4 regions of the Acetobacter sp. KSO5 genome follow, and region 1 is predicted to be linked to each of the others. Evidence: riboswitches for the same ligand, from Rfam matches in the RefSeq annotation. Region 1 holds a riboswitch; each other region holds the start of a gene.
The links. A riboswitch is a leader RNA that binds a small molecule or an ion and turns the genes downstream of it on or off. The one in region 1 is predicted to bind cobalamin.

Region 2: it holds a riboswitch for cobalamin, as region 1 does, so the genes downstream of both, ACHQGU_RS02550 (DUF1636 domain-containing protein) here and ACHQGU_RS04125 (TonB-dependent receptor plug domain-containing protein) in region 1, are expected to answer to the same signal.
Region 3: it holds a riboswitch for cobalamin, as region 1 does, so the genes downstream of both, cobG (precorrin-3B synthase) here and ACHQGU_RS04125 (TonB-dependent receptor plug domain-containing protein) in region 1, are expected to answer to the same signal.
Region 4: it holds a riboswitch for cobalamin, as region 1 does, so the genes downstream of both, ACHQGU_RS03200 (TonB-dependent receptor) here and ACHQGU_RS04125 (TonB-dependent receptor plug domain-containing protein) in region 1, are expected to answer to the same signal.

Annotation. Positions count from the first base shown of each region.
Region 1 covers NZ_CP172014.1:895,792-903,395, forward strand. The annotation lists gene ACHQGU_RS04100 (TonB-dependent siderophore receptor) at 1-2,254, opposite strand, end outside; tRNA gene ACHQGU_RS04105 (tRNA-His) at 2,596-2,671, opposite strand; gene ACHQGU_RS04110 (aminotransferase) at 2,830-4,005, opposite strand; gene ACHQGU_RS04115 (P-II family nitrogen regulator) at 4,269-4,607, shown strand; gene glnA (type I glutamate--ammonia ligase) at 4,706-6,151, shown strand; cobalamin riboswitch at 6,275-6,499, shown strand; gene ACHQGU_RS04125 (TonB-dependent receptor plug domain-containing protein) at 6,624-7,604, shown strand, end outside.
Region 2 covers NZ_CP172014.1:568,828-576,431, forward strand. The annotation lists gene ACHQGU_RS02535 (GMC family oxidoreductase) at 1-1,357, shown strand, start outside; gene ACHQGU_RS02540 (cytochrome c) at 1,659-2,948, shown strand; gene ACHQGU_RS02545 (MFS transporter) at 3,320-4,552, shown strand; cobalamin riboswitch at 4,571-4,831, shown strand; gene ACHQGU_RS02550 (DUF1636 domain-containing protein) at 4,988-5,410, shown strand; gene cobW (cobalamin biosynthesis protein CobW) at 5,407-6,471, shown strand; gene cobN (cobaltochelatase subunit CobN) at 6,489-7,604, shown strand, end outside.
Region 3 covers NZ_CP172014.1:2,558,129-2,565,732, forward strand. The annotation lists gene ACHQGU_RS11460 (cobalt-precorrin-6A reductase) at 1-435, shown strand, start outside; gene cobJ (precorrin-3B C(17)-methyltransferase) at 405-1,163, opposite strand; gene ACHQGU_RS11470 (precorrin-2 C(20)-methyltransferase) at 1,160-1,885, opposite strand; gene ACHQGU_RS11475 (precorrin-8X methylmutase) at 1,885-2,514, opposite strand; gene cobG (precorrin-3B synthase) at 2,517-3,749, opposite strand; cobalamin riboswitch at 3,876-4,120, opposite strand; gene ACHQGU_RS11485 (aldo/keto reductase) at 4,242-5,297, shown strand; gene panC (pantoate--beta-alanine ligase) at 5,394-6,233, shown strand; gene ACHQGU_RS11495 (RidA family protein) at 6,263-6,613, shown strand; tRNA gene ACHQGU_RS11500 (tRNA-Asn) at 6,888-6,963, opposite strand; gene ACHQGU_RS11505 (ABC transporter substrate-binding protein) at 7,085-7,604, shown strand, end outside.
Region 4 covers NZ_CP172014.1:683,333-690,936, forward strand. The annotation lists gene ACHQGU_RS03190 (CHRD domain-containing protein) at 1-238, opposite strand, end outside; gene ACHQGU_RS03195 (hypothetical protein) at 356-547, opposite strand; cobalamin riboswitch at 668-880, shown strand; gene ACHQGU_RS03200 (TonB-dependent receptor) at 930-3,161, shown strand; gene dcm (DNA (cytosine-5-)-methyltransferase) at 3,330-4,586, shown strand; gene ACHQGU_RS03210 (very short patch repair endonuclease) at 4,629-5,051, shown strand; gene ACHQGU_RS03215 (MvaI/BcnI family restriction endonuclease) at 5,048-6,382, shown strand; gene ACHQGU_RS03220 (TonB-dependent siderophore receptor) at 6,562-7,604, opposite strand, start outside.

The DNA.
Region 1 (7,604 bases):
AGCGCAGGACCATCGGCAGGCGCTCGGTCGCGCGGAAGGTGTAGCGTGTGCCCAGATCCAGCGTGGTGTAGGAGCCGGTGTGCAGCGTGTTGGTCACGTTGGCCGCGCGGTTGCCCATGTAATGCACGTTGGCATTAAACGCCCAGCCGGAGGCGAAGGAACCGAGGGACGCTGGCAGGCGATAGTCCAGCAGCAGGTTGGCCTGCAGCGGAGCCGCGCCCACAATTTCCTTGCGGTCCAGCGTGGGGGAGGCCGCATGCACCAGCTCAGCATCCAGCCACGTCATACCGGCCAGAACGGAGAGGTTCGGCAGCACTTCACCCGAAATCTGGGCTTCCACACCATAGTTCCGCTGCGTGCCACCATACTGATAGGTCTGGCAGTTGGTCATGGCAGCACAGCCGGCGTTCGGGTTGGCGGCGGCGACATACATGGCGTAGGGCGACGTCATGCGGAAGCCGGCCACGTTAAACTGCATGGTATTGTAACGCAGTTTGTAGCCCACTTCATATTCTTCGGAATGGGCTGCGGGCAGCGCGATGTTCGTATTGGTGTAGCTGGTGCTGTTGGGGGTAACAGGTCCGGCTTCAATAGACCGACCATAGGTGAAGTAGAAGGTCTGGTTATCGGTCGGCTTATACATGATGCTGGCGGTCGGGCTGAACGCTGCGGAAGTTTCAAACGTATCCCGCAGAGCGCTTTTGGCGTTCAGCGCACCGCGCTGATGGATCCAGCCCCATGAGAGCGTGCCCATGATGGACCAGTGTTTGTTCAGTTGCAGGGTATCCCCCACAATGAAGGACTGGCTCATGATGCTGCTGGATTTATAGCGCCCATGATAATAAGGCTGCGTGCCACCGTTCTGGCTCGCGCCATACATGTTGTGGATCCCCAGATTCTGCGCAGCGGTTGAGGCCGCAACCGGGTTGTAGTTGCCCATCATGTAGCCGTTGGTGCCAATCACCAGATCATGCCGGATGGGGCCGGTGTAAACGCGGCCGTTGATGTAGGCCATGTTACTGCCAACGCGGAAATCGTTCGCGGTGGTGGTGGCGGTGGCTTTGGAGCTGTACCAGCCGTCACTGCCGCGCAGACCGCCGCAGGTTTTGCCGCCGTCACACAGCGTATCGGCCACGCCAAATGCCTGACGTGCTGCGTCCTGATACAAACCACCCAGCGTGAAGCTCCAGTTTTCATTAAACTGATGCTTGATTTTGCCGAGGAAGGTGTTGGTTTCCATGTGGTAGCCGCTCCATTCCGGAGCCAGACGCTTGCTCAGGTCCGGGGCTTCCGGGAGCTTGTCGCCCCCCACGCCGGTGGCCAGAATACCAAAGCCGGGCGCACCGCCGCGCTGGTCATACGTGTAGTGGCTGGCGTCAATTTCGATAACTGTCTTGTCATCCAGATGGAAATCGAAATCACCGCTGACCATTTCACGGCGCATGGAGCTGCCCTGCGTGTAGGCCGTGCCATCAGCATGCAGCATGTTCAGGCGGTAGCCAAACCAGCCATTGCGGCCCAGACGGCCAGAAATATCGCCATTGACGGTCGGGGTGCCGATGGAATCCACACCAACGGAAAGCCGCTCCGTGCGGCGGTCGGTCGGACGTTTGAGTGTGTATTCAAACACGCCAGCCGGGTTTTCCGGCCCATACATGGCCCCTGCCAGACCATTGAGAACCTGAAGGTTATCCACCCATTCCGCCGGATATGGCGTGGTGGAGACCACGTTCAGGCCGTCCAGACGGGAGTTGGCGACAACATCGGATTCAAACCCACGGGACTGCGGGCGGGACGTGTTGGGGTCCCCGCGCACTTCCAGCTGCACGGAGGGCAGATACTGCGCCATGTCATTAATGCTGCGGATCTGCTGGTTGACCACAACGTCATGCGTCACACCCATGACGGAATAGGGCGTGTCCAGCGTATCGCGGTTCCCCAGCGGGCCGAGATAGACAACCTTGTTCATATATTTGGCGGCAGTGCCGTCGGCGGCATGGTGGCCGTGGACGTTGATCGTTTCCCCATTGGAGCCGTCGAGAATTCCGGCAATGGGGGTGGAGGTGCGCTTTGCGGGGGCCACAGTCGCAGGGGTTTTAAGCACAACCTTTTTGGCGGGGGCTGCTTTAATGGCGGCCTGTTTGTCAGGCGCGGTCTGCGGGGCCGGAGCGGGCGTTGAGGCCAGAGCAGAGCTCGTCAGCAGGAGTGCGCCAAATGTCCCTGTGGCGAAAAGGCGGGGAAAACGATCGTGCATGGCTCTGGCAGGTCCGGAATAGAAATGAACAAAAGGTGAGCCGGTTCTGCCGAGCCTGCCGGGTATTGTCCATATATGGCCGTGCATAAACCTGTATATGAAGGAATATAATCATCGGACTGATGCAGGAATAATACAGTTCCGCAGCGTTCCCCCGGAAAATGGAGGCTACTGTGCGATTTTGTGCATTATGGTGATGCGTAAAATGTATTGGGGAGCAGGAGGGGTTAGCTGCCAAACGGCATCTGAGTGTGCAGGCACAACACGCCAAATCCAGACGCACGAAAACAGCATCTGTGATGCTTGGCTTTAGGCATTATCGATTTTCAGGAAAAAATTGCTGGGGCGAATGACGGGGCTCGAACCCGCGACAACCGGTACCACAAACCGGCGCTCTACCAGCTGAGCTACATCCGCCACACAGCAAGCGCTCATGTAGAGAAACGGAGCTGGCCCGTCAAGACCGAGATGCGGAGAAGGGGCAAAAAATTCCGCAACCGGCTTTTGCGCACGCACGGTGCGGCGCTCTGGCGGTCCGGTGTCTTGTTTATGGGCCGCCAGAGGTCCGGGGAGGGTTAGGCGCGCTTGCTTGCCCAGCGTTCGATACGGGCCACGGCCTCCTGCAACACGCTCTCCTGCTTACAGAAGGCGAAGCGGACCAGATGCTTTGGCGGGGCGCCGTTGGACGGGTCATAGAAGGCGGAGGCGGGGATGGTGGTGACACCGGCTTCTTCCGTCAGCATCCGGGCAAAGGCGACATCATCCAGCCCGTTGGCCAGAGGGGTAATGTCCGCCATCACAAAGTAACTGCCGTCACACGGCAGCACATCCAGTCCTACGCCGCGCAGGCCTGCGGAGAGGATGTCGCGCTTGCGGGCCATGTCCCCGGCCAGATCGCGGAAATACTGCTCGTCCTTGTTCAGGCCGAACGCCACGGCGCGTTGAAGGTTGGGGGCGGTGGCAAACACCAGATTCTGGTGCGCCTTGGCGACCACGGCAGCCAGCGGGGCCGGGGCGGTGACGTAGCCAACCTTCCAGCCGGTGAGTGAGAAGCTCTTGCCCGCACTGCCAATGCGCAGGCACCGCTCCCGCATGGCGGGGCGGCTCATCAGCGAGACATGCGGCGTGCCGAAGGTGAGATGTTCATACACCTCATCGCATACAGCATAGGCGTCGTGCTGAATCAGCAAACCGGCGATGAAGTCCAGTTCTTCCGTGGTGAAGACCTTGCCGGTGGGATTCATGGGCGTGTTGAGCAGAATGGCCTTGGTGCGGGCAGAAAAGGCGGCGGCCAGAGCCTCCCGCGGGAGCGTCCAGCCCGGTTCTTCCAGCCGCACCAGCTTTGGCACGCCGCCAAGCTGGCGGACCATGGGCAGGTAGGTGTCATAAAGCGGTTCAATCAGCACCACTTCATCACCGGGTTCGATCAGCGCCATGAGTGAGGCGGCGAGCGCTTCCGTAGCACCAGAGGTGACGACAACTTCCGACTCCGCATCAATCTCCAGCCCCTGAAAGCGGGCGTTGGAGTCTGCCACTGCGCGGCGCAGTTCCGGCAGGCCGGTCAGCGGTGCATACTGGTTGCGGCCATCCAGCAGGGCATCCGCCGCCGCCTGCACCATGTCCTGCGGGCCTTCCGTATCCGGGAAACCCTGCCCCAGATTAATGGCGTCATGCGCGCGGGCCAGTTCCGACATCACGGTGAAAATGGTGGTGGGCAGGGCGGCAATCTGCCGGTTGAGCGGTTTTGTCATGGCCGTATGTCCTGGGGGCTGCCGGGGGAAAAACGCAGTGGAAACTACAAAAGTGGCGGGCAGACTGCCACGGGCTGGCAAGGGGAGAAAAGAGGGGAGTTTGATGCCGGATCGTTATATTTCGCACAAGGCCGATTGCCCGCGCGGCCAACCCGTGCAAGTTTGGGGCTGTTCGCCCTGAGCCTTCATGCCTTATGGGCAGGTTACGCGCAGGAAGGACCCCCTCTTGTTCAGTGCAGCACCAGATATATTGATGACGTGACATGAGAAAGATCGAGGCCATAATCAAGCCGTTCAAGCTGGACGAGGTGAAGGAAGCCCTTCACGAACTCGGCCTGCAAGGCATTACCGTGATCGAAGCCAAGGGTTTCGGCCGGCAGAAAGGGCACACGGAACTCTATCGTGGCGCGGAATATATTGTCGATTTTCTGCCCAAGATGAAAATTGAGGTTGTCTGTCCCGCAAATCTGGTGGAACGCGCGGTGGAGGCGATCTCGGCCGCAGCGCGCACCGGACGAATCGGCGACGGCAAAATCTTTATTCTCCCGGTGGAAGACGTGGTGCGAATCCGCACGGGGGAACGAGGGGAAGATGCTATCTGAGGCAGCCCGGCCCGGGGCGCCCCGAGAGCGGACGCGAGTTTTATAATCCTAGACGTGCCGCAAGAGTGTGGTGCGCAACAGGTTGTAGGTGAAGACATATGGTGAAGAAAACGACCACTGCGGGTGACAGCAAAGCCGCAGCGATTGCTAAGGTTTTTGACCTGATCCAGGAAAACTCGGTCGAGTTTGTCGATCTGCGTTTCACGGATCCGCGCGGCAAGTGGCACCACACCACGCAGTATGTCACCACGATTGAAGAAGACACCTTTACCGAGGGCTTCATGTTCGATGGTTCCTCCATTGCCGGATGGAAAGCCATTAACGAAAGTGACATGGTTCTGCTGCCGGACCCGGAAACAGCCGTGATGGACCCGTTTACGGCCCGTCCGCAGCTGATCCTGTTCTGTGACATCATCGAGCCGTCCACAGGTCAGCCCTATAACCGTGACCCGCGCTCCACCGCCAAGCTGGCTGAGCAGTATCTGAAGTCCTCCGGTCTGGGCGACACCGCCTTCTTTGGCCCGGAAGCTGAATTCTTCATTTTCGACAACGTGCGCTTTGGCACGGGCCCGAACTTCGGCAAATATCAGCTCGACAGCATCGAAGGACCCGGCGCGTCCCTGAAGGACTATCCGGAAGGCAACATGGGCCATCGTCCGGGTGTGAAGGGTGGCTACTTCCCCGTACCGCCGGTGGACAGCGAAAACGACCTGCGCGCCGAAATGCTCGCCACCATGGGTGAGATGGGTCTGCCGATTGAAAAGCAGCACCACGAAGTCGCACAGTCTCAGCATGAGCTGGGCACCAAGTTCGACACGCTGGTCCGCTCTGCCGACTTCATGCAAATCTACAAATACTGCGTGCACAACGTGGCCCATTCCTATGGCAAGACCGCCACGTTCATGCCGAAGCCGATCTATGGCGATAACGGCTCTGGCATGCATGTTCACCAGTCCATCTGGAAAGACGGCAAACCGACGTTTGCAGGCAATGGCTATGCGGACCTGTCCGATACCGCCCTGTATTACATCGGTGGCATCATCAAACATGCCAAGGCGCTGAACGCCTTCACCAACCCGTCCACCAACTCCTACAAGCGTCTGATCCCGGGCTTTGAAGCTCCGGTGCTGCTGGCTTACTCTGCGCGCAACCGCTCTGCGTCCTGCCGTATTCCGTATGCCACCAACCCGAAAGCCAAGCGCGTTGAAGTCCGCTTCCCGGACCCGACGGCCAACCCGTACCTGGCGTTCTCCGCCATGCTGATGGCTGGTATCGACGGCATCAAGAACAAGATCCACCCGGGCGATGCCATGGACAAGGATCTGTATGACCTGCCGCCGGAAGAACTGAAGCAGATCCCGACGGTTGCCGGCTCCCTGCGTGAAGCGCTGGAAGCTCTGGCCGCTGACCATGAGTTCCTGCTGGCTGGTGGCGTGTTCACCAAAGACCAGATCGAAAGCTACCTGACGGTGAAGTGGGAAGACGTGTATCGCTTTGAACACACGCCTCACCCGGTTGAGTTCGAAATGTACTACTCCGTCTGATCCCTCTCCTTTAGAGGTTCAGTCGATCAGGAACGCGGCCTTCTTCGGAGGGCCGCGTTTTTTTGTGCCTGCGCTCGGGCTGCACTGTGCCTTTTGGGTGATTGACTCGGCGGGGTGAGGCGATAAGACAACGCCTGTGATGGTTTCCCCCACACAAGGGAATGAAAAGGGAACCGGGTGCAGGCCTCGCTGGCCTTAGTCCCGGGCTGTCCCCGCAACTGTAAGCGGTATGGCTGAGTAGTCCGGACGCAAGGCGTTCGGCCCACTGGAGATGGTGTTTTTCCGGGAAGGGATTGCTCAGCTGCGACGCCGCAAGCCAGGAGACCTGCCATCCAGCAAGTGGTTGCGACCAGGAAACGCCAGTCGGGGTGTGTTGGCGTGCGTAACTGAGTTCTGCCCCGGCTACTGTGCCGTATGGGGCAGGCCGGAGACGCTGTCCTGTGGCAACGGCTGACCACAGGATACGAGTATTATGACCTTCCTTCGTTGCGTGCTGACAACCTCCACCATTCTGGCTGTGGCTGGCTATGGCGGGGTAGCGCAGGCTGCTGCCCTTTCTGATGCACAGACGCCCTCAGGCAAATCTCAGGCACATAAAGCCGCCTCTTCCGGCAAGACTCTGAAAGGTCGGGCCGGTGCAGCGGCTCAGCAGCCGGTCGGCACGGCACCAGCGGGGCGTACAGTTGTCTCGCTTAGCCCGTCGCAGGGATTGCCGGAAGTGGTTACGGTCAGTGCGTTGCGCAGGCCGGTGCGGGCGGATGATGTGGGCTCCAGCGTCACCGTGGTCACAGATGAGCAGATTGCCACCCAGCAGCGGCGCACGCTGCCCGATATTCTGGCGCGTCAGCCGGGGCTGAATGTGGTGCGGTCCGGCGGCTTTGGCGGCACAACGTCCATTTTCATGCGCGGTTCAAACGCCAATGACGTGAAGGTGCGTATTGATGGCATGGACATCAATGATGGCAGTTCCGCCGATAATGCGTTTGATGCCGGGCAGTTTGTAACGGACGGTATTGGCTCCATTGAAATTCTGCGTGGCCCGCAGAGCGGCCTGTATGGCGCAGATGCCATGGCCGGGGTGATTGATATCAACACCAAACAGGGCGAAGGGCGCTTCAAACCGTTTGTGCGGATTGAGGGTGGGTCTTACGGCACGTTCAATCAGGCCTTCGGCGCGTCCGGCAGCAGCGGGCGGTTCCATTATAATGTCGTGTTGTCCCATTACCGCACCGACGGTTTTCATGAAGTCCCGCGTTATATTGAGCGGTATAATGAGGCCAATCGTGCCCAGCGCCGCGCGGGCGACCGGAATGATAACCGCAGCGCAAACGTCAAACTCGGTTATGATGTCACGCATAATTTTGATCTTGGTCTGACGGCGCGCCTGATACAGGCCAATTATCATACCTTCACATCGTATGATGACGTGTTCACGCCGTATAACGGTGACCAG
Region 2 (7,604 bases), 330 kb from region 1:
TCAGCAGGTGTACCTGCGTATGATGGGCGGCACCACATGGCACTGGGCCGGGTGCGCATGGCGTTACCTGCCGTCCGACTTTGAGCTGAAAACCCGCTACGGGCAGGGGCGTGACTGGGCTTTGAAATATGAAGACCTGGAACCGTTCTATTATCAGGCGGAAGTGATGATGGGCGTCTGCGGGCCGGACCCGGCCAAGGAAGACCTCGGCTCTCCGCGCAAGCAGCCGTACCCGATGGAAGCGCTGCCCATTTCCTACGCCGCGCAGCAGTTCCGCAAGCTGATTGACGAGAAGACGCCCTGGCGCGTGGTGCATGAGCCGCAGGCCCGTAATACCCGCCCGTATGACAGCCGTCCGACGTGTGAAGGCCACAATAACTGCATGCCCATCTGCCCCATCGGGGCGATGTATAATGGCAGCTATTCCGTGTACCATGCCGAGGCCGCCGGGGCGAAGTTCATCCCGAACGCTGTGGTTTATAAAATCGAGCGTGACAGTGCGAACAAGCGCGTGACCGGTGTGCAGTATTATGACCCGGACAAAAACTCACACCGCGTAACCGGCAAATACTTTGTGATTGCCGCGCATTGTATTGAAACCGCCAAACTGCTGCTGGTCTCCGCTGATGAGCAGAGCCCGGATGGTGTTGCCAACAGTTCCGGGCATGTCGGGCGGAACATGATGGACCATACCGGCGTGCAGGTGACGTTCATTAGTGGCGATAAAGCCCTCTGGCCGGGCCGTGGTCCGCTGGAGACGAACGTGATCGACAATTTCCGTGATGGTGACTGGCGGAATGAGCGCGGCGCGTATCTGGTGCATATGGTGGATGACAATCAGGTCGATTTCGCTACCCAGATGGCCATTTCCAAAGGCTATGTCGGGCGGGAGCTGGAAGAGCAGATCCGGTATCTGTCCTCCCACACCGTGCGTCTGTTCAGCCATAACGAGGCGCTGCCCGACCCGGATAACCGCCTGACGCTGAGCAAGACCAACAAGGACATTCTCGGCATTCCGCACCCGGACGTGTATTACAAACTGCCGGAATACACCGTGAAAAGCTGTGAACACACCCGCAAGGTGTTCAAGGAGCTGATCGGCCTGATGCACGGCACGGATGAGGAATGGACCCCCGGCTACTTCCCGCAGGACCATCCCTCCGGCAGCACCATCATGGGCACGGACCCCAAGGATTCCGTGGTGGACGGCCATTGCCGGACGCATGACCATGAGAACCTCTTTATTGCCAGTTCCTCAGTTTTCTCAACCGTGGGCACGGGCAACATCACTCTTACGGTCGCAGCGCTGGCGCTGCGTGTTGCAGATACGCTGAAAAAAGAACTGCTTCATGGCTGATTTCAGAACTCTCCTCTGTTCCGCACTCGTTGCCGGAACAGCCCTCGGTGGCGTGGCCCTTGCTCCGGTTGCTCTGTCTCCGGTCGCGCTGGCTCAGTCTGCGGATAAACCTGCCGACAAGCCTGCCGCACAGCCTGCACCAGCCCAGCCCACGGTGCCCGCACCTGTGGCGGAAGAGGGCAAGCCTGCCGCCGGGTCCGATGCCAAAACATCTGACCACAGCCCAACCTCTCAAACCCCGGCTCCCGCCGGGGAGGCTGCAACGCCTGCAAACAGCCAGTCCGCAGCAACCGGGGCTGCCATGGCGCCGGCTTCCGGCACAAATGCCGCGGCCCAGCCGGAAAGTGCGGATGCAGAACTGGCGCGTGGTGCGTATCTCGCCACAGCGGCAGACTGCGTGGCCTGTCATACCAAACCGGGCGGAAAACCCTTTGCGGGCGGCCTGAAAATCGCCACCCCGATGGGTGATGTGGTTGCCACCAACATCACGCCGGACCCGCAGCACGGTATTGGGTCTTATACGGAAGCCGACTTTGAAAATGCGCTCCGTCATGGCGTGCGCAAGGACGGGTCTTACCTGTATCCGGTTATGCCGTATGTGTCTTACGCCGGCATGACGGATCAGGACGTAAAAGCCCTGTATGCGTGGTTCATGCACGTGGTCAAACCTGTTGCGGAATCCCCGGAGGAGACAAATCTCTCTTTCCCGGCCAGCCTCCGTTCAGCCATGATGGCGTGGAACTTTGTCGCCAGTAAGGAAACGCCGGAAACGGGTGATTCCAGCACGTATGACACGCTGCGTCGTGGCCGCTATCTGGCCAATGCGCTGGAACATTGTGGCACCTGTCATACTCCGCGTAACTTCATGCTGAGTGAAAAGCAGGACCATTATCTGGCTGGCGGGTCACTCGGCACATGGTATGCCCCCAACGTCACCTCCAGCAAAACCGGTGGTATTGGTGACTGGAGCGAGGATGATCTGGTGGCTTACCTGCGCAGCGGGCATGTGGCCGGTCGTGCTCAGGCTGCTGGTCCCATGGCCGAGGCCGTGGAGCACAGCACCAGCCACCTGACGGATGCGGACCTGCACGCGCTGGCCGCCTTTATCCTGAAGGTCGCGCCGATGGATGATGATGCCGACCATACCGCGCGTGACGCTGCCGGTAAGGCAGCAGAAATGCCCGACATCCGCACCAAAGGCCCGCAGCGGATTGATGATCTGGCGGAAATGGATGGCCCGCACATCTATGATGCCAACTGTTCCGCCTGCCACGGGCATGATGGCGCTGGCACGAAGGACCATTACGTGCCGTCGCTGTTCAACAACTCCACAGTGGGGGCCGGGCGTCCGGACAACCTGATCATGACCATCCTCAAAGGGGTGGATCGCACGGCAGGCACGGAACATGCCTTCATGCCGGGCTTTGATGGTCAGTCCAACGTCCAGCGTCTGAGCGATGCGGAAATTGCGGCCCTGACAAACTACATCACGGCCACATTCGGCACCGGCGACCATCAGGTGACGCCGGAACTGGTCAAAAGTCTGCGGAAAGATACCCCGGTGGTCAATCCGCTGGCCAAAGGCAAATAAGGTAACCTCAAGACAGGCCGGACCATTCTTCAAGGGTCCGGCCCCTGATTCGGGTTGGGAAGAGGGCAGGGGATTGCCCGGTTGCCCTCTTCCTCCCGCCTCACCCCCTCCCGTCACAAAATTGTCTTCCTTCCCACCCGGTGGCTGGCATGGGGCAGGTGCGCCCTCCGGCATGTGGCCTGTGGGGCATTTCCCCAGCTTTTCCGCGGCTGCTGGCGTGGCCGATCTGAGCAGGGGCGGGTTTCGTAAAACCCGCCAACCTCACTCTCCTGTTCACGAATTGTTGCAGCGGTTTTTTAGGGGAAGATTTTTAGAAAAAATACGATATGGACACCGCCCTTTGACGAACGCTTTGAGCAAGGGTGAAAACAGTGTTCAGCACGCTTTCTGTTTCAACACGGATCGGCCTTGTCGCGCTGTGCGCGGCAACCTTTACGGCTATCACCAGTGAGCTTGCTCCCGTTGGGCTTCTGCTGGATATGGCGCGCGCTTTTAACATCAGCACAGGCCGCGCCGGGCTTGCTGTCAGCGCCTATGCGCTTATTGTCACGGTGGCCGCTGTCCCGCTGACGGTGCTGACCGCGCGCGTCGAGCGCAAACGTCTGCTGCTTATCGCCCTTTCTGGGTATGTGGTCTCCAACCTGATTTCAGCCTTCGCGCCCACCTTTGGCATCGTGTGCTTTGGCCGCGCGATTGGCGGGGGCGCGCATGCGCTGCTCATGTCCATGGTGTCCGCCTACGCGGCCCATCTGGTTCCTAAAAAACTGACAGGCCGGGCCATCTCTTTTGTGTTTGGCGGGTCTTCCATGGGGGGCGTGCTCGGCGTGCCGGGAACGGCGGCCATCAGCCAGTTGGCGGGCTGGCGCGTGGCCCTTATGGTCGTGGCGGGTCTGGCTGCGGTCCTGACGGTGCTGATTGCGGTTTGTCTGCCCCCAGTCATCAAACCCGCCGGGCGTCCGTCCGGGCCGTATAAGGTGCCGCGTGAGTCTGTCCGGGCTTTTGCGTGGGTAATCTCGGCCAATGCGCTGTTTTTTGTCGGGCATAACGTGGTGTACACCTACATCGCCCCGCTGCTGATGGCGCATGGCCTGCCGGAAACCTCCGTCAGTGTGGCGCTGCTGTTTATCGGGGTGTTCAGCCTGTCCGGCCTGTGGGCGTCCGGCCTTATGGTGGACCGCTGGCCGCGTGTGGGGGTGCTGGCCTCGGGGGCTGCTATTTCGCTGGGGATTGGGCTGCTGGGCGGCCAGTTCATGCCAGCGTGGGGTGGCGTGGGTGTCGCGGCTCTGTGGTGCGCGGGCTATGCGTCCATCATTCCGTTCATGATGTCCGGCGCCATTCGCGCCCGTGCCACCACGGCGGATACGGCCGGGGCGGCCATCAACAGCACCAGCAACCTTGGTATTCTGCTTGGTTCCGCACTGGGTGGGCAGTTGCTGGCGGTGTATGGGGTCAGCGTTCTGGTGCCGGTGGCTCTTGGCGTCTGTGCGCTCTCCATGCTGGTCATTCTGCTTAGCGGTAATGCCTTCCCCGCGCATCTGGGCGAGCATGAGGATGAAGAGGCGGCGGAACAGGTGTGTGCGGAACGCGGTCCGCTCATGACTTGAAAAATACCCCGGTTATGCGATGCTCAGCCGCATGATGGTGTCCCGCAAGGGATGAAAAGGGAAGAACGGTGCGCAGCTTCGGCTGCAAGGCCGTCGCTGCCCCCGCAACTGTAAGTGATTGCATGGTCCGCTGTGGGCCTGCCCCCTCAACCGGGCAGGTCCATGCCACCGGCCCCCACCGGGCCGGGAAGGCAGGCAGACCCGCAGACTGCATGGTTAACCCCCGCGCAGACCTGCACGACACAAGCCAGGAGACCTGCCATCATCCGTGCGCCTTTTGGGGCGGGCGGTTGTTTGAGGTGTCGTGTCCGGCGGGGTGCCCGGAAGGCGAGGGTGCGCCGCGCCGCGCATCACTCCTGCCCCGGCAGGAGCACCAGTTGTGCACTCCGTTTAAGTGCTGTTCCGCATGGGATGGTGCCTGATCGGGAAAATTTTATGCCTGCGTCTGTTACGCACTCCGCCTCTCCCCCATCATCTCCTCCTGCTGCGGCAGAAGGCCCGGTGCTGCATGTCTGCACCACCTGCCGCCGCGGTGGCCCCGCCATGGAGCATCCTCCGGGCGCACAATTGCTGGACCGCCTGCAAACGGTGCTGGAGGCCAGCCCGCAACCCATCACCCTGCGTCCCGTTGCCTGTCTGGCTGCGTGTGACCGGGGCTGCACAGCGGCCATCTCCATGCCCAACCGCTGGACCTGGCTGCTCGGCCATCTCGGGCCGGAAAAAGCGGAAGATCTGCTGGCTTACGCCAAACTTTACGCAGCCTCTGCCAAAGGCACGGTTATGCCTTCCCGCCGCCCGGCCTCACTGTCTGATATGATTCTGGGCCGCGTGCCCGCAACCGAACAGGACCCGTCATGACCGGTTTACCCGCCCGCGTTCCCGTAACCATCATCACCGGCTTCCTCGGGGCCGGAAAAACCACGCTCCTGCGGCACATTCTGCAAAAAGCGCAGGGCCACCGCATTGCCGTGGTGGTGAATGAATTCGGCTCTCTGGGCATTGATGGAGAAATCCTGCGCGGCTGCGGTGTGGAAGGCTGCCGGGAGGATGATATTGTCGAACTCACCAATGGCTGCCTGTGCTGCACCGTGGCGGATGATTTCCTGCCCACGATGGAAGCCCTGCTGGACCGGGCCGACCCGCCGGAACATGTGGTGATTGAAACCTCCGGTCTCGCCCTGCCCAAGCCGCTGCTTAAGGCCTTTGGCTGGCCCACCGTGCGCAGCCGCATGACGGTGGATGGCGTGATTACGGTGCTGGACGCCCCCGCCGTGGCCTCCGGTCGCTTTGCGGATGACCCGGAAGCCGTGGCCAAACAGCGCGAGGCGGATCCCTCACTGGATCATGACAACCCTCTGGCCGAAGTGTTTGAAGACCAGCTCAACGCGGCAGACCTGATTGTGCTGAACAAGACCGACCTGCTGGACGCCGCCCAGTTGGACGCCGTGGAAGCCGAGATCAAAAAGCTCTGCCCGCGCCCCGTGCGGATTATCCGTGCGCAGGATGGCAAGGTGGACCCCGCCGTGCTGCTGGGCCTTGGTGCCGAGGCCGAGGCAGACCTTCAGGCCCGTCCGTCCCACCATGATGCGGAAGATGGCGAGCATGAGCATGATGATTTTGAAAGCTTCGTTGTCACCGTGCCGGAGCAGCTTTCCGTCGAACGGTTCCTGACACTCTTGCAGGATGTCGCCGCCCGGTATGACGTGCTGCGCATGAAAGGCTTTGCCACCGTGCAGGGCAAACCCATGCGTCTGGCCGTGCAGGGCGTGGGCACACGCTTCCGGCATGAGTTTGACCGCCTGCTGACCCCGCAGGACGCCCGCACGGGCCGCATTGTGGTCATCGGTCAGAAGGGGCTGGATGAGGCCGCCATTACGGCAGCCCTCGCGGCAGATGCCGCCGCAACCACCGCCGGTTAAACAGGCAGGACCGCCCTATGCACCTCCTTGTTCGGGAAAACAGGACGCTTGATGAGCAGGATGAGGCCGAAGACCTCGGCCTGCCGCCTGCGGATCTGGTGGTCCTCTCCTTTACGGAGAGCGATCTGCTCGGCCTGCTCCACGCGCAGGAGCGGCTAAAGGCCGAACACGGGGCAGAGGGGGCACCGCCGTCTCTTCAGGTCACCAGTCTGGCCCGGTTGCGCCACCCCATGTCGGTGGATCTGTATCTGGAAACCACACTGGCGCAGGCCCGCTGTGTGGTGGTGCGTCTGCTGGGCGGTCTGGATTACTGGCGCTATGGCGCGGAGGAACTGGCCGCATGGTGCCGGGAGCATAAGGTACCGCTGGCCCTCCTGCCCGGTGAGGCCATGCGGCAGGGAACGAGTGCCTCAGTCCCCATGCAGGATGATACCCGTCTGGCGGACCTCTCCACCGTTCCTGAAGAAATCCGTAATCGCCTAAACGGATTTTTTCAGCATGGTGGAACCCGCAATATGGTGAACGCCCTGCGCCTGATGGCCGGTCTCGCCGGACAAGGCCCGGATGAGGGCGCGCAGCCGGAGCCTCTGCCGCAGTGGGGCCTCTATCGCACCGTGACAGGCGTTCCGGTTGTAAAAGCCACAGCCGCAGACGGGATTGATCGGGAGGCCACCCGCCTGCCGTCAGGCCGTGTCATGCGGGCCACGCTGGTATTTTACCGCGCGCATCTGATGGTAGGGGATATCGCCGCACTGGATCTGCTGGCCGAAACCCTCGCGGCGCAGGGTTGCACGGTGGAGATGCTTTTCGTCACCTCGCTCAAAGATCCAGTCGTCGCCAAAGGGGTTGCAGAGGCACTGAGGCGGTCAAAACCGGATATCCTGCTCAACGCCACGCTGTTTTCCTCCAGAAACCCGCAAGGGGACTCTCCCCTCACCGGGGCGGATGTGCCCATTCTGCAACTGCTGCAACCGGGGGCCACGCAGGCGGTGTGGGAACGCAGCCCGCGCGGTCTCTCCCGGTCGGATCTCGCCATGCAGGCGGTGCTGCCGGAACTGGATGGGAGTATCGCCACCCTTCCCATTTCCTTCCGCGCAGAAGCACCCCCCGGTCTGCCTGCCGCCCGCGTGCCG
Region 3 (7,604 bases), 1.6 Mb from region 1:
CTGACCGTAGCTGCCAGCCTGTTGGCGGCCCCCGCAGGTTATGGCCAGCCCCCCTTGCGGGTTTTTCTGACAACCGGACGCAAGGAGGTCGCACCGTTCTGCGCTGCCCCGCAACACACCTATCTGCTGCGCTCCATTGATGCACCAGACCCAACCAGCCTGCCCCCGCACACCACATGCCTCTCCGCGCGCGGACCGTTTGATTACGCGGCAGAACTGGCGGTGATGCAGGCGCATCACATTGACATTCTGGTCACTAAAAACTCTGGTGGAACGGCAATCTTTCCAAAATTGGCAGCGGCCCGCACCCTGCATTGCCCGGTGATTATGGTTGAGCGCCCGCCACACCCTGCCTGCCCGAGAGTAGACACGCCGGAAGAGGCTATGGCGTGGCTGCAAACGCATCAGACCGCCTCAACCTTGCGAGACGTATAAAACCACACGCTCCCGTCTGGGCGCGGGATCAGATGACTGGCCACACAGCCAATCAGCACCAGCGTGCTCATATCTGCCCATGTGGCATCAGCTTCTGCCAGAGTGGACAAACGCACGGCCTCATCTTCCCGCCCAATGGCCCGCGCAAAAGCAACCGGGATTGATCCCGGCAGACACCTACGCAAATGGTCCAGAGCCTCCCCCAACTGCGTCGGGCGTGCTTTGGAGCGCGGATTATACAATGCAATCACAAACCCGGCCTCTGCAGCCAGAGCCAGCCTGCGCAAAACAACAGACCAAGGCTTGAGGTTATCAGAAAGCGACATCACACAGAAATCGCCCCCCAGGGGCGCTCCCAGCCGTGCCGCTGCAGCCAGAACCGCGCTGACACCGGGGACAACCGTAATCTCAAGCCCGCGCCATTCCTGCGGCCCATGGTCTACGGCCTCAAACACGGCGCTGGCCATACCGAACACCCCGGCATCACCACCGGACACGACAGCAACATGCCGCCCCCGCATGGCCATTTCCAACGCATGACGCGCCCGCTCAAGTTCCACCCGGTTATCCGAACTGTGCCGCACAACTGATGCAGGCGCCTCAACGCGCTCCACATACGGCCCATAGCCAACCAGATCCGTCGCCCGACTGAGCGCCTGATTAGCCTGTGGCGTGCGCTGTAGCACATTGCCTGGTCCCAGCCCGATAATGCTGACAGACCCCGTCATCGGACACCCTTTCTGCCAGGAACCAACGCCAGTGAAAAATAGGGCGCAGGCCCTTCCTGCTCTGCCAGAGGCAAACACCGCGCCTCTGGCTGTGTGCCGCGTTCCACATAAACAGCTTCTGGCAAACGCCCTGCCTGTGTCAGCGCCTTACGTAATTTTGGCATATTGCGGCCAATCTTCATCACCACAGCAGCATCGGCCTTTTCCAGCCAGTTCGCCAGATCCTCTTCCGGCATGGTGGCGGGCAGCACGCACAACACATCATCACCATGCGTCATAGGCCGCGCCGCCTGTGACCAACACCCGCTCATGGCGGAAATACCCGGCACAACCTGCGTTGCAAACCGGCTGCGCAAGCGGTCAAACAGATACATGGCCGAGCCATACAGAAAGGGGTCGCCTTCACAGAGCAGAGCCACATCCTTCCTCTGCTCCAGCACGGCAGACAGATTCTGCGCGCAGCGATCATAAAAGGCGTTCATGTCCGTATGGTAAGCAGGGTCTTTCACGGAAATTTCGGTTGTGAACGGATACGCCAGCCGGATTTCCTGCGTGGTTGGAGCAATATGCGCCTGCGCAATGCGTCGGGCATGGCCCTGTGTGTTATGCCGGCAGAAATACGCCACCGCCGGTGCTGCTTGCAGGACTTTCACTGCCCGCAGCGTCATCAGGTCCGGGTCACCCGGCCCGACACCCACCACATACAACGTGCCGTGCGCCATCACTCAGCCTCACTTGCGAGTGCGTTCACGGCCGCCGCAGCCATGGCGCTGCCTCCCAGCCGCCCGTGCACAACCAGCCACGGTACATCATGCCTTTTTGCAAGAGCCTCTTTGGATTCCGCAGCCCCCACAAAGCCGACTGGCAAACCGATAATAGCCGCAGGCTTCGGTGCACCGGCATCCAGAAGTTCCAGCAAGTGGAACAGCGCCGTAGGGGCATTGCCGATTGCTACCACGGCCCCGGCCAGTTTCTCGCCCCACAAATCCAGCGCGGCAGCGGAGCGGGTATTGCCAATCTCTTTAGCCAGTCCCGGTGTGCGAGCATCCCGCAGGGTACACACGACCTCATTCTCCGCAGGCAGACGAGCACGGGTAATACCATGCGCAACCATCTCGGAATCACAAAGAATAGCACAGGATTTTTTAAGAGATTCTCTTGCTGAAGAGACGAAATCCTCCGTCATCGCCACAGACTGCGCCACATCCACCATGCCACATGCATGAATGATCCGGACGACGATTTGCGCCTGCTCAGGCGAAAAGCCGCGCAGGTCCGCTTCTGCCCGGATGGTGGCAAAGGAGCGTTTATAAATAGCGGCTCCATCCCGAATATAATCATAAGCCTGCATATTCAAACGTCTCCTTTAGGCAGAGCCTGCAAAAAAGCTCTTACATCTTCAGTTTTTGGCAGAATACAAATCGGCTCATCGCTGGCCGTGCCCTGCAGCACCACGCCATAGCCCTCACTCCCGGCAACCAGCGTGACCGTTGCGACACCGGGATGCGCACAGCCCTTACGACAACCCGATACATGCAGATCGGCTTTATCCGGCAGGAACGGCGCAAGGGCCAGCGCATCGCGTCCCACATCTCCAGCAGCCTGTGCACATCCCGGCGCACCAATGCAGGCATAAACGCGCAGGCGTGCATCATCAGGATGCGTGATCATTCCGGAAATTTCAGGATTTTTTTCCAGACCGGAAAAAACCAGCCCAGACCATGCCGTCATCCGCAACAGGCCATCTCCTTGCTGCGCAACGTGCGCACAGGCGCGAAGCGTTGCGGCGGTCAGACGCCCTAGCGGCGCTACCGCAGCATAAGCTGAGCCTGTCAGATGGCCCGCCCGCGCGGCAAGGAGGCTTCCGTTCTGCATTTCTGCCCCGGAGGCTGACACGCCCCTCAGTCCGATTTCTGCAAACAGCTGTTTCCCGATAGCTGGCTCGCGAAGAGGCCGCTGCGTTTCACCGCGTTTTACAAAAGCCTCTGCCAGAGCAAGGGTTGTCTGCACGGCCTCCTGCGCGATCTGCGGCTCTGAGCAGCCACTCCCACACACCACGCGCCAGCCAGCCTCTGTGGGGACGGAACTTCCCACCGCCTGAAGCATAATATCGGCACGCAGAGAGCCTGTCGGGAAAAACCCTCCGCCATCAACGCAAAAACCAAATTTATCAGGCAGGGCAGAAAGAGACGGATGATTTATCAAGCCGTTCCGCAGAGCGTCAGCACACAGCATAGTCTCTGTCGCACAGGCAGGATCTTTCCCCGCCAGAGGAGAAACCTGAAGAGCAAGGCGTCGCTCGGCTTCCGGGTCAGCCTGCCCCAGACCAGCCGCGATCATCCGCTGCGGGAAAGCCTGCGCGGCCTCCAGACTAAAGCCGCGCAGTTGCACGTTGCCCCGGTTGGTCAAGCTGATCTGCCCATTGCCGTCCTGTTCCGCGACATCTGCCAGCAGATAGGCCTGTGCTGCTGTCATCCGGCCCAGAGGCGGACGCACGCGCACCAGCCAGCCGTCCGCCGCCTGCATGGGCGCAAACAGGCCGGGACACCATCCTTTGACCACAGGTGCAGAAAATGCGGCCGACATGAACACCCTTCAGGCAACACACCGCACAAAACGGCATGGGGGTGCAGTTCCAAGGCCGCCCGGACAAGCCAGACGGTAGCGCGCATCGCAACGCGCCATCACGCACCGGACACCCCGCCAGGCATGACACTCCAGAAATCAGATGGCAGGTCTCCTGGCTGATGACACAAAACCACCGGTTTTCCGGGGGTTCTCACTCGTTCCATACCTTCCCGGAGAAGTCCCCAGTGGTACAACACCCTGTAGCAGAGTGCTGGAACAAGCCTGATGTCACATACAGTTGCGGGGGCAGCGACGGCCAAGAAACAGCGGAGTTCTCACCGTACTTCCCTTTTCATCCCAAAGCGGGAACCATCGCGTCCTGTTAAGCAGGCTCTCCGGGAGATGTCAAAACACTGTGTACGCAGCCCTGCACTCTTGAAACAAAGGCCCTGAGCCGTCAGCTCTCAAGGGGCTCATACCTTACCCGCCACACGCACGGAGAACAGAATGATGCAGTATCGCCAGCTCGGTCGGTCCGGCCTGCGTATTTCCGCCTTTACCCTTGGCACCATGACATTCGGGGGCAAAGGCTCTTTTGCCAAAACCGGCAATACCGATACAGCGGGGGCCCGCCGCCTGATTGATCTGTGTCTGGATGCTGGCATCAACATGTTTGATACAGCAGACGTCTATTCCTCCGGAGAGTCTGAAACCATTCTGGGAGAAGCCCTGAAAGGCCGCTCGCAGGAAACTCTGGTGACGACCAAAGCCCGCTTCCGCATGCAGGACGGCCCGAATGGAGAAGGCTCTTCCCGCCTGCATCTGATTGCCGCGTGTGAAGCCAGCCTGAAGCGTCTGGGCCGGGACCATATTGATCTGTACTATCTGCATGAATGGGACGGCCTCACCCCACTGGATGAAACGCTGGAAGCGCTGGATACCCTGACCCGTGCGGGCAAAATCCGCTATGCAGGCGTTTCCAATTTCTCTGCATGGCAGGTGATGAAAACGCTTTCCGTCGCTGAACGGAACAGGCTGATTGCCCCTGTCTCCCAGCAGATTTATTACTCCCTGCAGGCGCGGGATGCGGAGTATGAACTACTGCCCGCCGCTGTCGATCAGGGTCTTGGGGTGCAGGTCTGGAGTCCGCTGGCAGGTGGCCTGCTCTCCGGCAAGTATCGCCGCAACCAGCCCACCCCGCAGGGCCGCCAGCTTGAAGATTTTGGTGAACCGCCGGTGCATGACAAGGAAAAGCTGTTCGATATTGTCGAAGTGCTGATTGCTGTTGGCAAAGAACATGGCGTTTCTGCCGCCCAGATCGCTCTGGCATGGACCATGCACCGCCCGGCCATTACGTCCGTCATTATCGGCGCGCGCACGGAAGACCAGCTAAAAGACAACCTGAAGGCCGCTGAACTGGTGCTGTCGGAAGACCAGTTGAATCGCCTCAATCAGGCCAGCCTGCCGCCCCTGCTCTATCCATACTGGCATCAGGCCAGCACTGCCGCCAGCCGGTTGAGCGCTGCGGACCGGGTGCTGCTGGAACCGTTCCTGAAAACACAGTAAGACGGGCGCAGGCCGGACAGCCGCCCTCCTCGGTTTTCTCGTGCATAAACCGTGCGGGCGGCTGTCCTTCCCTTTTATCGCAAACCGGGATGCGTCATGAAGCTTGTGAGAACCAGACACGAACTGGCCGAAATTGTCACGCAGTGGCACCATGAGGGTGAAACAATCGGGCTGGTGCCCACCATGGGGTCTTTGCACGAAGGCCATCTGACGCTGGTGCGCGCACTGGACGGCAAAGCCACCCGCCGGATTGTGACGATCTTCGTCAACCCGATCCAGTTCAACAACCCAAATGATTTCCAGCTTTACCCACGCGGTCTGGAGGCCGACGAAGCACTTCTGGCAGAAACCGGCGTGGTGGACGTTCTGTACGCCCCGGATGAAACGCAGATCTACCCGCCCGGCTTTTGCACCCGTATCAGCGTGTCCGGCCCTGACCGGATGCTGTGCGGCGGAGACCGGCCCGGCCATTTTGATGGCGTTGCAACCGTTGTCACCAAACTGTTTATGCAAACCCGGGCCAATATCGCAGCTTTTGGGGAAAAAGATTTCCAGCAGCTCTGCATTATCCGCCGGGTGGTGACGGATCTGGACCTGCCTCTCACTATCCTGCCGGTTCCCACCGTGCGGGAAGCGGATCATCTGGCTTTATCCTCACGGAATAAACGCCTCACCCCGGCTCAGCGGGAACAAGCCAGCCATCTGCCAAAGGCTCTATTGGACTGCCTTGCGGCTCTGAAAGCTGGCCAGCCTGTTACCGCCGCTCTGGAACACTGCACACAGACCCTGAAAGATGCTGGCTTTACCGTGCACTATCTGGATCTGCGCTCTGAAAAATCACTCGGCACTGTTGAAAAGGCCGAGGCCGGCGCACGGCTTTTTGTCGCCGCCAGTCTGGGCGATGTCCGGCTGATTGATAACATGCCGGTAGCCTGAAACCATTTTGCACATACAGGGAAAACCCCATGACCATTACACGCCTTGACCCCGAAGAACGCCTGACAGGCGCAGTAATTTATAACGGACTGGTGCATCTGGCTGGCCAGGTCGCAGATGATGCCTCTGCGGATGCAGAAGGCCAGATGGCGGACATTCTGCGGCAGGTTGATGCCCTATTGGCCAAAGCGGGCACAGATAAAAGCCGCCTGCTCTCCGTGCAGATTTTTCTGGCAGATATGAACGATATGGCAGGCATGAACCGAGCATGGGATGCCTGGCTGGACCGTGACAACAAACCTGCCCGCGCCACCGTGGAAGCCAAACTCGCCAACCCGGACTGGCGCGTGGAACTGACCGGCATCGCCGCTCTGCGCTGAGGCTGACAAAAAGGCTGCTTTCTTCCGGGTGAAACGGAAAAGAGCAGCCTTTCTGGTTTCATAAACACATAGCGCCGCACACAGCGGATTTGCCATGACGGATGCTTTGAACGGATTTTTTGGAAGCATGAAGAGCGCATCAGTCTGAGATTGAAACGGTCAGCCAGAACGCGTTCCACTAGAATCAGAACAACAGACCTATCGACGCAAACTGCATGGCAAAAATCTACAGCTTACAGCGTGAAAATCTATTTTGAATTTTAAGAAGAAAGGCTGGCTCCCGAAGTAGGACTCGAACCTACGACCCAGCGATTAACAGTCGCTTGCTCTACCAACTGAGCTATTCGGGATCAGCGAGGCATCGTATAACCGTGATCCGGGGGTGCCGTAAACCCCCTTTTTTCATTTTTTTTGTGTTGCATGTTTTTATGAGCAGACGACGCTGAAAACCCCGCGTGGTAAGAAAGAAGCATGAGCGCACAAGGACCTTCCTCCGACCCGGCCTTCCGCCGCCGAATTGTTCTGACCAGCCTTGCCGGGCTGGCCATAGCGGGAGCCGTGGGTGCGTTTGAACACCACGCGCATAATCGGCCACCACGCAAGCAGCCGGATGGCCAGTATCGCAAACTCAAGCTGATCTGGCCGCACTCGGACACAGCCCCGGTGCTGGCCGTTGCGTATCAGAAAGGGTTTTTTGCCCGCTACAGTCTGGATTTGGAAAGCGTTTCCACCCCGCAAAACGGGAATGAAGCCCTGGATGCGTTGGCAGCAGGTAAAGCGGACTATGCCGTCGCGCCTGCGTTAACCTGGCTCCCTCGTCTGTATGGCGGTCTGCCTGCCAGCCTCATACTGGGCATTCAGCCCGGCACCTTCCGTCTGCTGGTGCGGCGGGGGGCAAACATCAGCCGGCTGGACCAGCTTGTGGGTCGCACAGTGGCCATGCCGGATAAGAATGCTGCGGATAAATTTTTCTTCGCCATCATGATGCGCC
Region 4 (7,604 bases), 210 kb from region 1:
CAATCGTCACCGGGCCACTCAGCCCGTCCCATGTCACGGTATAGCGCAGCACATGCGCCCCGGCGTAATAGAGCGCCACCACATTCCCATGCACCTGCGCAGGCGCGCCATGCTCCGGCGCCAGGGTGCCAGAAAACAGCATGCTACGCTGGGCCTGTGCCGGGGCGATGAACGCACCAGCCGCCAGCAGGCCAGCAGCCAGCGCCATACTCAAAACCGGTTTGCGGGGCAGGGTCATCACGGCAGGGTCCTCATCACGTCAGAAAGCACGCTGCATCCGGAACGCCGGATGCCATCACCTGCCTGAAACGCTCAGGATAAAAGGCCGTTGCCTCCGCTCACACAATGTGAACGGTTATTCAAAATCCCGTATCACGCCCTCATGGTCCAGCGGCCGGTCCGGCGTGCGGCTAAAATGCACACGCGGCTGCGTGCCATCCGCCTTTATTTTCTGGCGCAACGTGGCCAGCCAGCGTTCCGTCGCGGTCTCCCGCTGGGTGGAGGGAGAGGAAATTTCTGGTCCGGGACGGGAAGACTGAGGCATCATCTTGCTCACAAGCAGAAGGATTTCACGCCTCCTTCCTACACCGGCCAGCGCCTGCCAGCACGTGATGTTTTTTTGAAATCAAGGCACCCATACCCTTGACCCACCCAAAGCCCATCCCCTACCTCTGCGGCTGTCGAAGGTCTCGCGCAAGCGAGTGAAAAGGGAACGCTGAAGGATCCGGCTGGGCGCACAGGCCCGGGGTTCAGGCAGCGGCTGCCCCCGCAACTGTAAACGGTGCGCTGATGCATCACGCCACTGGCCCCATAACGGCTGGGAAGGCGCGTCAGACAACCCCCGTGAGCCAGGAGACCTGCCTTCGTCGCTCAGTCATGATAGCCGGACGGGGTGAGCCGGATATCGGGGAACAGTTATGGGTCACGTTGTGTCTCCGCGTCCTGTCCGGCGCGGACGCTCTCCGTTTATCGTCGCGCTCCTCTGCGCCTCTGCCTTCACCACCACCGCACACGCCGCACCGTCTGCAAAACCTACGCCATCCAAAGATGCAGCCCGCCGCGCCTCCCCGGTCACGCCTCCCATCACGCCGGCAGATTCCCCCCAAAAACTCATCGGCCACAAAACAACCGAGGCCCACGGGGAAGAGCATCTTCAGGTCATCGCCTCACATACAGATCCCATTGGCCGCGCGCTCACGGCCAGTCAGGGCAGCATTACCGCCAAGGAACTCCGCCTGCGCCCGGTTTACCGAGTGGGGCAGTTGCTGGAATCTGTCCCCGGTCTGGTCGTCACCGCGCATTCGGGCGAGGGCAAGGCCAACCAGTATCTTCTCCGCGGCTTCAATCTGGACCACGGCACAGACCTTGCCAGTTTTGTGGATGATATCCCGGTTAATGAACCCACCCACGCCCACGGGCAGGGCTATACAGATGTCAATTTCCTCATGCCGGAACTCGCACAGGGCATCGACTACACCAAAGGCCCCTTTTACGCGGATGTCGGGGATTTCGGCGTCGTCGGGTCCGACCATATCCGCTTAACGGATGACCTGCGCGGGCAGGCTTCTGGCAGTCTCGGCACACTGGGCGACGAACATGCGTTTATTGGCGATACAGCGCACTTCAAAAATGGCGATAAACTGCTTGGTGCTTTCTCAATCGACCACCTCAATGGCCCGTGGGCGCACCCGGACAACTTCCGGGGCATCAAATCCGCCGCGCGCTACACCCACACCACAGAACACACCAAATTCAACCTGACCGGCCTGTATTACCGAGGCCAATGGAACAACACGACCGACCAGCCTCTGGAGGCCTACCAGAAAGGCCTCATCAGCCGTTACGGCTCTCTGGACCCAAGCGACGGCGGCTATTCCGAACGGTTCAGCGTTTCCGCGCATCATGTTCTGCATAACGATAACTGGCAGCTCAAAACATCGCTTTACGTCGTGCATAGCCGCCTGACTCTATGGAACGATTTTAGCCATTATCTGAACGACCCCATCAATGGCGATCAGGAACAGCAGGACGAAACCCGCACCACCTTTGGCGGCACATCGGCATACCAGCGGCACGACACCTTCCTGCACCGCGCTACAGACACCATTTTTGGCGTACAAGGCCGCTGGGACAGCATTTATATCGACCGTCGCCACACCCGTCAGCGCAAAGTCCTGCCCGACTGCCCGGATAGCAGCGTGCCCACCGGCCAGTATGTCTGTAATGCGGATAACGTCTCACAAGGCAATGTCGGTCTGTTCGGCCAGAACATCACCCACTGGCTGCCCTGGCTGCGTACCGTTGTCGGCCTGCGTGGCGATTATTACGGCGGCTCAGATCACAGCCTCGTTTCCGGTTACAGGGGCCGTGTGCATCAGTGGCTTTTTCAGCCCAAAGGCAGCCTGATTTTCGGCCCGTGGTATAAAACGGAATTTTATATCAGTGCCGGGCAGGGCTATCATTCTAACGATATCCGCGCCGTCCTCGGCACCGTGCCGACTGATGGCATTGCCAACGGTGCCATCGCCACCCCCTTCATGACCCGCGCCACCAGTGAGGAACTGGGCGTCCGTACCAACATCATCCCAAAACTGAACCTGCAGGCCGCCTTTTTCCGCATCGATTTCAGTTCAGAACTCACCTACGACGCGGATGAAGGCGTGAACGACGCCGGCGCTCCCAGCCGCAGGCAGGGGTTTGAACTCTCCGGCCAGTATCACCCGCTGCCCTGGCTGGAACTCAACGCAGATATTGCCTCCACCCACGCCCGCTATTTTACCGGAAATCCCGGCCTCTATGGCCTGCCGGGGCGCTATGTGGCCAACGCCCCTAACTTCATCGGTTCCTTCGGCCTGCTGGCGGATCACCCCAGCGGGTTCTTCGGCGGAGTGCAGTTCCGCTGGCTCGGGTCCTACCCCTTAATCGAAGATAACTCCCTGCGCTCCCACGGCTATAAGGAAGTGAACATGGATGTCGGCTACCACATCACAAAATACCTTCAGGTGCAGGCCAGCATCTACAACCTGACCAACACCCACGCCTCCGCCTCCCAATACGCCTACGATTACCGCATGACCCCCACATCCCCCGTCGAAACCGGCGCCACCTACCACCCCCTCGAACCCCGCTCCGCCCGCTTCTCCGTCACGGCAAATTTCTGAAAAACGGCCTGTCTTTGTCTGGCTGGGTAAGCTGGTCGTTGTGTTCCGCTTGTGCCTCAGGCCACGCTTCGCAAACGGGTTTCTTCCCAGGGAGAACATATGTGGGCCATTATGCTTGAATTCTGGGTTCGTGAGTGACATAACGTCACAAAATGACCCAGAGGCGTTATGTCTGAGAACGAATTTTCCATGCTGCGTGGCCAGACAGGCCTGACCGTTGAAGAGCTTGCTGATGTCCTCGGCTACAGTAAGCGGCAGGTTTATCGCTGGGAAAATGGCGAGAGCGAACCGCGTTCTGCAGCCGTAGGCATGTTGCGCAACCTTGCAGGCAAGCAGGGTTCAGGCGTCACGCAAAAGCGTTTCACATTTATTGATCTGTTTGCGGGGATCGGTGGTCTGCGCAGGGGGTTTGAGACCATTGGAGGCCAGTGTGTGTTCACCTCAGAATGGAATAAATTCGCCCAGCAAACTTATATGGCAAATTACAGGGATAACAGACCGGTAGCGGGTGACATCACGCAGGTTGAAACGTCTGAAATCCCCGACCACGATGTTCTGGTGGCTGGTTTCCCCTGCCAGCCGTTTTCTATTGCAGGTGTTTCCAAGAAAAACTCCCTGGGTCGAAGCCACGGCTTTGCCTGTGAAGCGCAGGGAACACTATTTTTCGATGTCGCCCGTATTCTCAAAGATAAACGTCCCGCAGCCTTTCTTCTGGAAAATGTTAAAAATCTTAAAAGTCATGATAAAGGAAGGACTTTTGAGGTTATTCTTAAAACGCTGACAGAAGAGCTCGGATACCATGTCTGGTCCCGTGTTATTGATGCACAGCATTTTCTCCCGCAACATCGGGAACGCATTGCAATTGTGGGTTTCAGGGAGGATGTTCCTTTTTCGTGGGATGATCTGAACCTCCCGGAAAAAAGTTCTGTGCGTCTGAAAAATATTCTGCATCCCGAAGATGGTTCAGAAGACCCCGAGGAGCCCTATACGGAAGGCTGTCAGGGGCAGGTTAACCCGAAATATGTTCTGACAGATCACTTGTGGACCTACCTCCAAAATTATGCCGCTAAACATAAAGCTGCCGGGAACGGGTTTGGGTTTGGACTGGTAGGGAGAGAGGATGTTGCCCGCACCTTGTCAGCACGTTATTATAAAGACGGATCTGAAATCCTTATATCGCGTGGAAAAAACAAAAATCCACGCAGGTTGACCCCGCGTGAATGTGCGCGTCTGATGGGTTACCCGGATGATTTCCGTATCCCGGTGTCTGACACGCAGGCTTATAAACAGTTTGGAAATTCCGTTGCTGTCCCTGTTTTTGCAGAAGTCGCACGGATTATGCAGCCCCATATTGCAGCTCTGATGGATCAGAATGCTGCCCCCTTTGTCAGAAAGAAAAAGGCCTATCAGGCGGACCTTTTCTAAAGCGCTATGGACGTTCACGATAAGGCAACGCGCAGCCGCAATATGGCGGCGATACAGGGCAAGAATACCCGCCCGGAGCTAATGATCCGTAAAGCCCTGCATGCGGAAGGCTTTCGGTTCAGGCTTCACCGGCGGGACCTTCCCGGTAAGCCGGATCTGGTTCTGCCGCGCTTTCATGCTGTTATTTTTGTGCATGGCTGTTTCTGGCACCATCATACCTGCCATTTGTTTAAATGGCCTGCCACACGTCCTGAATTCTGGCAGAAAAAAATAGGACGGAATGTAGAAAATGACGCCAGAGCCCTGGAGCAACTGCAAAAAGATGGCTGGCGTACAGCTATTGTATGGGAATGTGCTCTTAAGGGAAAAGCCAGACTTGACCCTGCGGTTATTGTGCAGACGCTGTCATCATGGTTACACTCTGATAAACAGACACTTACCGTTCAGGGAAAGTCAGCAGAATGATAGAGTCTCTGGCACAGCTACAACAGCTTATGCGTCATCAGGGTGCCGTTCGCCTCTATGCAAAATCTCTTGCAAAAAATGATAATTCAAAAAATCAGGTTTATCTTGGAGGAGGATTTTCAGCTCTTAATATTATTCCACATGGCGATATTTATAATGACTCAGATATCAGGGCAGGGAGTAAGCGGGATCGGGCTAAGGCACCTGTCAGATTTTTCTGGGTTGATGAGAGCGGTCGCTATCAGGCTCCCGATGCCACTCTGATTCTTTACCCTAAGTATCCGGAAGTTCGTATCTCGGGTTTTTTAAAGGGGTGTAGTAAGGGCCCGACCGATCTTATGAGCTTTCCTGCTGTGGAAAAACGAGTTCTCTTTTTTGGAATTTGTGCCAATGGCGATGTTCTGGGTCTTGTTGTGCCACCTGAAAGCACCTTAGCGCAGGAAGTCAGAGCCCGAAACTGGGAAGAGACCGGCGTTTTCTTAGAAATTTCTCTAAATGAAAATGCTGAACAAACAAGTACGAAAAATATTCTTCTTGCTCACTTAAAAGCGCTTTATCTGCGGAACTGGATCAGTTCTCAGAAGCTGAGCGCAGATGGTGTTAAAATGCCATATTCCGCCAGAAATGGCGGTGGCTACACGCTTGAGGCTGAGCTGGGGATCACTCCAAACGGCTACTCTGAGCCCGACTTTATGGGATGGGAAGTCAAGCAATATGGTGTTGCTGATTTTGAAAAATTTTCAGCAAAAAGTCCTGTCACCCTGATGACGCCGGAACCAACTGGCGGCATTTATAAAGAGAAAGGTGCTGAAAATTTTCTCAGAGCCTACGGCTATGCAGATCAGTCGGGTAAGGAAAACCGGATTAATTTCGGGGGGATTTATACCTGTCATCGTTCTTTCCATAATATGACCGGCTTACGAATGGTTCTGGAAGGGTATGATCAGGAGAGTTCAAAAATCACCGATATGCAGGGAGGGATACTTCTCCTTGACCGAAACGATAAGATAGCTGCCAGCTGGAGTTTTAGTGGGATAATGGCGCACTGGAATCGCAAACATGCCCAGGCAGCCTATATCCCTAGCCTTTTTCGTAATCCTCCGCCGGAATATGCGTATGGTGCCCGTATTCTCTTATGTGAGGAAACAGATTTCCTTTTGTTTCTGAAGGCACTCTCCGCTGGCATCGTGTATTATGACCCCGCTGTCAAAATGGAGCAGGCGGACACAGTGAAACCGATTATAAAGCGCCGCAGTCAGTTCCGTGTCAAACATCCGCAGGTCACAAAACTTTATCATCAGCACGAAATAAAAAACCTGATTGATAAGTAAATATTTTCTAAATTTATTTAAGTTGCGTTTTGCTTCACGCAAAGCCGCCGGAAAACACGCAGCGACTGTAAGGGGGAACCGGTAGTCACAATCACAGAAACCGCTTAGTCCAGATTCCGGGGTGTGGCTTCTGGCTGAACAATCGGCTTGCTGGTGCGAGACGCTTCATGGCTCACACACTACCAGCGATAAGCCAGCGTCACAAACATGGCGCGCCCGGGAGCCCACGCACAGGCAACATTGCGCGTGCAGATGGCAACATAGCGGCTGTTGGCAATGTTTGTGCCGTTGAGCTGGACTGACGCCCGTTTGTAATCAACATGAGCCACCACATCGCCCACCAGCTGGCTGGGCACAGAAAATGTTTCAGGCAACGCCCCCGCCGTGTTCCCTGTATAGCGCAGGCCTCCTCCCACGCCGGCCACAAGATCACGCCAAATCTGAAAATCCTTTTTCAGGAAAACGGACGCCATGTGGGAGGGTACTGCCACCGGACGCTGGCCAATTTGTGCGGTGGTTGTGGATTTTGTGATTTTCGGGTCCTGATAGGTAAAGGACGCAATAAAACTGATGTTCCACGGCAGGCGTCCCATGCCTTCAAACTCAAACCCTCTGGTCCGTTGTTCACCGGCCTGAATATCATAGGTTGAATCAACAGGGTCAGGTGTCAGAATGTTGGTCTCAACAAGATCAAAAAAATCCGCTGTCAGCATAAAATGGTCACCCCATGGCATTTTTTGGGATGGCTTATATTTCAGACCCGCTTCAATCTGCCGCCCTTTTGTCGGCAGGAAAGCCGTATTCAGGCGCGTTGTGCCCACCTGCGGCTGGAATGATGTCGCATAGGACACATAGGGTGACAGACCATAAGGTGCGGAATAGAGCAGGCCAGCACGGCCCGTAAACGCGTTGTTGTTTTGCGGTGTGTGCTGAGCCGTCAGGTTATCCACCGTCATGCTTTCGGTAAAATCTCCGCGCCCGGACAGGGTTAAATGGAAGTTCTTCCAGTCAGCCTGCTCCTGCGCATAAATGCCGGTCTGGCTTTCTGTCTCGTTCGTGTTGGTCGTTGTGCCATAGGTCGGCCAGGTAATGGCGCGGTAAACCGGCGCATAAAGATCGAGTGAGGGCGCTGTGTTCTGGCCGCGACGGTTCGCCAGAAAATCACTGCGGAAATCAACACCAACCAGAAGTTCATGCTTAACAGGCCCGGTTTTCAGCTTGA